2 regions of the Psychrobacter sp. DAB_AL62B genome follow, and region 2 is predicted to be linked to the other one. Evidence: predicted binding sites of a transcription regulator. Region 2 holds the regulator's gene; the other holds the start of a gene.
What was found. The regulator PhoB, encoded in region 2, activates phosphate uptake and scavenging genes when phosphate is short. The targets are predictions, from matches to a motif close to TGTCATNAANCTGTCATAA.
Positions count from the first base shown of each region.

Region 1: a site for PhoB is predicted at 2,107-2,125, ahead of EPB74_RS07335 (inorganic phosphate transporter). Genes of this name have one in related genera too.

Region 1 covers NZ_SAXC01000004.1:26,911-30,344, reverse strand. Annotated here, with positions in the region: gene EPB74_RS07345 (ATPase) at 1-1,492, shown strand, start outside; gene EPB74_RS07340 (hypothetical protein) at 1,661-1,891, opposite strand; gene EPB74_RS07335 (inorganic phosphate transporter) at 2,158-3,434, shown strand, end outside.
Region 2 covers NZ_SAXC01000010.1:35,726-39,159, reverse strand. Annotated here, with positions in the region: gene asd (archaetidylserine decarboxylase) at 1-283, opposite strand, end outside; gene dtd (D-aminoacyl-tRNA deacylase) at 484-939, shown strand; gene phoB (phosphate regulon transcriptional regulator PhoB) at 1,088-1,792, shown strand; gene phoR (phosphate regulon sensor histidine kinase PhoR) at 1,888-2,985, shown strand; gene EPB74_RS11530 (M23 family metallopeptidase) at 3,133-3,434, opposite strand, start outside.

The DNA of each region.
Region 1 (3,434 bases), on a different contig from region 2:
GGGGCTATTGGTACTGGTCAATGGTATGGAGCAGGCAGGCAAGGGAACCGCGGTCACGCAGCTACGGCAGTGGGTAGATCCGCGTCTACTTAAGGTTGAGGCGATCATCGGTGATTGCCCATTAGATCATCAGCCGATTTGGCAAGCGCATACTAAAGCCATGCCGCGCTACGGTGATGTGATGGTTTATTTTGGCAACTGGTATGCCGATTTGCTATATAACGTGATGCGTATGGCACATTCAGATAGCAAAAATAATGAGAAATTGATAAAAAATAAAAAGTGTGCCGATGCTGATATAGATACGAATATAAATACTAAGGCGTTACCCATTGGTAAGTGGCAAGATTATTTGCAGCAACAGCTGATTGAGCTGCAAGCCTTTGAGCAAGATCTTGCTGCGAATCATACTAAGCTGCTGAAGTGCTGGTTTCATGTAGATATCGAAACCTTGCAGGCAAGGCTAAACGATGATGAGACAGACCCACGTTTTTTGTATCAGATTGATTGGCATAGCGCGGCAGTAGTGACGCAGTTTAATGAGGTAGCAGCTACCTTATTACGCCAGCAAGGTGATTGGACCATTATTGATGGTGCTGATAAATCAAAAGCCGCCATGCATTTTTGTCATGAAGCCTTACATGCTATGCAAATGGCATTGGCGAGCAGTGAAGCAGAAAGCAGTGAAGCAGAAAGCAGTGAAGTAGAGAAAAATCATAGTGATCAACCAAAGTTTGAGCCTGTTAAGTTTGAGAATGTAAAGCCACCTAAATTATTGACGGAAATAGCCGATTCATATATAGATAAATCAGACTATCATCAACAACTTGAAGCCAAGCAAGTAAAGCTCGCTGAATTACTCCGCGCGCGTAAGGGCCGTCATGTGGTGTTTGCTTTTGAAGGTATGGATGCCGCTGGCAAGGGCGGCGCTATTAAAAGGCTGGTGGCACCGCTCGATCCACGTGAATATCAAATTTATAATATTAGCGCGCCCATGCTGTATGAGCTACAGCATCCTTATTTATGGCGCTTTTGGACCAAACTCCCAAACGAGCAAACAGACCGTATCAGTCGTATCGCTATCTTTGATCGTACGTGGTATGGACGTGTATTGGTTGAACGTATTGAGGGCTTTGCCACTGATGAGGAGTGGCAGCGCGCTTACGATGAAATCAATCGTTTTGAGGCAGACTTGGCAGCGTCAGGTACCTTGGTTATCAAATACTGGCTGGCTATCGATAAACAAGAGCAACTCAAACGTTTTGAAGCGCGTGAAGAGACACCGCATAAACAGTTTAAATTAACGGACGATGATTGGCGTAATCGTGAGAACTGGTCAGATTACGTACAATCTGCTGCTGATATGCTGGCACGTACCGATACCAAAAGTGCGCCTTGGTGTGTTATTGCGACTAACGACAAGCGTCAAGCGCGTCTGGACGTTTTAGACCATGCGATTGAGCAGCTCTCAGCGGTACTCTCTACTCGCTAAGGCTCTGATATTTACTGCGCTCGCTCATGCCCATAGTAGTTGTGGACTAGTTGTAAAGCGGATATCGAGGCTGATTAATGATTAAAATATAACAACGCTCTTTGACTAAATGAGCAAATTTTTCAAACCACAGATGTACAGTTACAAATCTTGTAATATCATCATGCATTATGCGTCTATATTTAATATAATAGGCGCGTAATGAGCGCTGCTATCTATTAAAATAGCTTGGTCGCTTGACTGTTTATTCTTTAATATCAATTTATCTTTTAATATCAATGTTTTTTTCATGACAATCAAATTTACCACAACAACACTATCACTATAAATACCTAAGCCGCAAGATGCTCTAATCGGACGATTTGGCAATATCCCTTGCGGCTTTATAGTATTTTGCATGATGGGTTTTTATCTTATGTTTTTGTCGTGTTCAAACCAAAGCATGGTCAAACCAAAGTGTGTTTTAAGCAACCTATAAAATCGCCAAGGTAATGTATTAATAGCGTATTTAAAAAAAGCAATTCAAAACCGTATAATAAAGAACCACGTTGCGCGCACGCTATCATAGTTTTGGATGGTAAAAAACATTCCATCATCCATTAATAGCATCGCAATGTCATCAATCGCATATAATTTCAATCAGCTTACGCAGGACGTATCGACGTATGGGTATTAGCAGCAGCTCTACAGGATCAACGAAAGCAGTCGGTTCTATGAGAATTAATCTATTTTTTGGTGTTTTACTTATTGCGATGACCGGCTACTTTTTGTGGTGGGGTCTAGATTACACCATGCATCAGCAGACGACGCTATTTATTGTCGCCACTGCTTTTGGTGTCTTTATGGCATTCAATATTGGTGGTAATGATGTCGCCAACTCCTTTGGTACCTCAGTGGGTGCAGGGACGTTAACGATCCCTCAAGCGCTCGGTATAGCAGCGATATTTGAAGTGTCGGGCGCCGTGCTGGCAGGCGGTGAAGTGACCGACACCATTCGCAGCGGCATTGTCGATTTAGATGGTCTATCGGTAACACCCAACCAGTTCATTTATGTCATGCTTTCAGCTTTGATTGCTGCCGCATTTTGGCTGTTGTTTGCCACTAAAAAAGGCCTGCCGGTTTCGACCACTCATGCCATTATCGGCGGCGTGGTTGGTAGCTCCATTGTATTAGGTATCACTTTAGGTGGTACTGAAATGGCGTTATCTACAGTGAATTGGGGCACGATTGGCACTATCGCTATCTCTTGGGTGATATCACCGCTACTAGGCGGCATATTTTCTTATCTTTTATATGGACAGATTAAGAAAAACATCATTGAGTATAATGATAAAACAGAGGCGCATATTGCGACTCTTAAAGACAATAAAAAGACGCTAAAACACAATCATAAAGAGTATTTGGACGGTCTGACAGAATCAGAACAACTGGCTTATACTTCAGCGATGTTACGTGATCAAGAAATTTATAAAGATGATGATTGCGTCGTTGAAGATTTAGAGACCGATTATTACAAAGAGCTTTATGAGATTGAGAACGAGCGCAGCAACCTTGATACCTTAAAAGCACTTAAAAAATGGGTACCTATTATTGCGGCTGCAGGCGGTGCGGTCATGGCCTCTTTGGTCATTTTTAAAGGTCTGAAGAACGTCAATAATGGTATGACGACGCTGCAAGGCTTTTTAATCATGGGGATGATATCGGCGCTAGTGTGGCTTGCGACCTTTATTTATACCAAAAGTATCCGTGGCAAGCATAAAGAAGACTTGACCAAAGCCACGTTTATTATGTTTAGCTGGATGCAAGTATTTACCGCGTCAGCTTTTGCCTTTAGTCATGGCTCAAACGATATTGCCAATGCTGTTGGTCCTTTTGCAGCGATTATGGATGTTATCCGTACCAATAGTATTGCCACAGAAGCCGCAGTACCTCCAGCAGTGAT
Region 2 (3,434 bases):
CAAGCTGAGATATCATCCCATCAGCAGGACTGACGATACCATTGATGGTAGTATCGATAGCGCGCGCATCGTCTTGTAGCTCACGGGTAAAAAAATCATTAAAGCTCTCATAAGCGTTTAAACTTTGACGCTCATATTCATCTAAGCTAACATCATAAGCTTTGGCAAAGCTACGAATGAAAGCGCGTTTGACCCAAGGATGGCGGCTGGCGGCTAAGCGTCCAGCCACTTTGCTGATTTTTTGTTGGGGTACAAACTGTTGTAAGGTAGTAAATACATTCATAATAGATGACCAAAGTAGTGATTAAAAAAGTAGTGATGAAAATAAAAAAGCAATTATTAAAATAAAAAATGGTGCTAGAAAATAATAGACAGTGACACTTATAGATAGTGATATTAATAGATAGTAACATTCATAAATAAATACATTTTATCATGGTCGGCAGCTGACTGTATGACCATAATCGTTAAAGGAAGTAAGTAATGAGAGCACTTATCCAGCGGGTAAATCATGCCAGCGTCAGCGTTGATGACTGCTGCGTTGGCTCTATTCAGCATGGGGTATTGGCATATATTGGTTTGGGTCACGATGATAATCTACAAAGTGCGCAGCGCTTAGTCGATAAAATCCTCACTTATCGTATCTTTGAAAATGATGACGATCCGGCTAAAACCGGTAAACTGGATAAAAATGTCCAACAAGTGGCTGGCGGGTTATTATTGGTATCACAATTTACCTTGATGGCAAAAACGGATAAAGGTCGTCGCCCTGATTTTGGCGGCGCGATGGCACCTGATGCGGCACAGGTATTATTTGCACAACTGGTTACTTATGCAAAGACTCAGTATCCCGCTATTGCAACGGGTCAGTTTGGCGCTAATATGCAAGTTACGAGCGTCAATGATGGACCGCTAAACTTTTTATTAGAAGTAAGTTGAGCGATTAGACTTGATGCCAAATATTAAAATTTTAAAAGTAAATGTCATCAAGCTGTCATAATTAATTCGTTTAATAGGAAGAAGCTAGCGCGTGCGTTTATCGCCTTTTGATAGGCTAGATTTTGTCCTCTAACACTGAGAATGCCGTATGTATAATGAGCAAATTTTGATTGTTGAAGATGAACCTGCGATTCGTGAGATGCTCGTCATGACGCTAGAGATGGCTGGATTTGAGAGTTTACAGGCAGCTGACGTCTCAGAGGCGCATCAGCAAGTGGTGGATCACAGACCGGCGCTGATTTTATTGGATTGGATGCTGCCCGGAGATAAAAGTGGTATCGATTTTTGCCGTATGCTTAAAAATGATGCGCTGCTCGCTGAGATACCAGTCATTATGTTGACTGCCAAAAGTGAAGAAGACAGTAAGGTTCATGGCCTTGATGCTGGCGCTGATGACTATATGACCAAGCCTTTTTCTACCCGTGAATTAATCTCAAGAATCAAAGCGGTATTGCGTCGTAGTAGTGCGCTCAGTAGCGATAAGCCTATCGAAATAGGAAAGCTAAGCCTAGACCCCAAAAGCCAGCGTTTCATGGTTGATGATAAAATTATCGATATGGGTCCGACAGAATATCGCTTATTGGCATTTTTTATGAGTCATCCAGAGCGTGCTTATACGCGAGCACAGTTGCTAGATCAAGTATGGGGCGGCAATGTTTATATTGAAGATAGAACCATTGATGTACATATTCGGCGTTTACGAAAATTACTACACCCTTATGATTGTAATACGTTGATCCAAACGGTACGCGGTACGGGTTATCGATTTTCTAGTCTGGTTGAATCCATCTAATTCACTATAAAAGTGCCATCTAATAGAAAATGGAATAACAATAGAAGCTGACCTAATGCAGCTAATAGTAGTAAATCTAATTGATGAGAATGATAATGCCGACCGAAAATAATCAACAAGGCAAATTAGAGCCAATCTCCCAGCACAATACAACCGATCAGCTGAAAAAAATTAGAAGCGCTCTACTAGCATTACGAGATGCAGTAATTTTGCTCAATGACGATGATGGTCTAGAGTGGTGGAATCAGGCGGCAGAAGATTTATTGTTATTGCAAGCAGCTGATAAGGGCAAGCACATCTTTGATTTTATTAGGGTGCCTGAGTTTCGTCAATATTATCAAGCGGCCACGACGCCTAATGATGGCGATGGCGTTCATGATGGTGTGCATATGGTGTCGTGGCGAGATCCTAATCGCTATTTAAAGTGTGAGCTCACGCCTTTTGGTGACGAAAAGCTACTGATTATTTATGATGTGACGCGCTTGCATAACTTGGAAGAAATGCGCCGCGACTTTGTGGCGAATGTCTCGCACGAGTTACGTACACCATTGACCGTGATGATGGGTTATCTAGAGAATTTCTCAGATCAGCCAGATATGCCAGCGCATTGGCGACGTGGTTTTGAGTTGATGAGCCAGCAGACGGCTCGTATGAATAGAGTGGTGAATGACTTATTGTTGTTATCTCGAATTGAAATCGAAGAGACGCACGAGCTCAATTATATCGATATGACCAAGCTGCTTACGCATGTTTATGATGATGCGCAAGCCTATAATCAAGAATATGGCCATACCATTCACTTGCAGATAGATACTTATGACGGGCTACAAGGCTCAGAGATGTACCTAAATAGTGCGTTATCCAATCTGGTGATTAATGCCGTTAAATACACCCCAAAGGGCGGCAATATAGCTATTAGCTGGACCAAGACAGCAGAAGGCTGCCGGTTTGCCGTCGAAGATAATGGGATTGGTATTGCCCCTGAGCACATCGCGCGTTTGACTGAGCGCTTTTATCGTATCGATAAAGGTCGTAGCCGTGCCACAGGCGGTACGGGACTGGGACTAGCGATTGTAAAACACGTCTTATATCAGCATGAGGCCAACTTGCAAATTGAGTCAGTAGAAGGGGTAGGCTCAACCTTTAGCATGGTGTTTCCAGCTGCTCATGTGCGATCTGCATCGATAAGTTGACGACAAAACGGCCTTCTTGATAGGTATAAATAGTGCGTTTCAAATCTAGTAAAGATGCCTAATTGGTCGTTAATTTTTGCGTTGTTTAGGACACAGTTCTGATAAATCAACACGACCTAATTTTGATTGATAAATTTTTCAAATAGCCTAATTTTTTTGTAAAAGTGGGTAAGGGTTTACCGCGCTGCCATTAATATAAATCCCATAATGCACATGCGGCGGCGTGCCTTTGGCGTTGCCACTATCACCAACATAACCGATGATATCGCCTGCATTGACCCAGTCATTGGGAGAGATGTCAGCATAGTCTTCTAAATGCGCATAATAATGTCCTGCACCGCCGGGTCCCACGACCACCACTACACGCCCACCCAATCTATCGTCTCCAACCTTGCTGACGATACCTTGTGTCGTTGCTTGTATCGGCGTACCTCGATCTGCAAAAATAT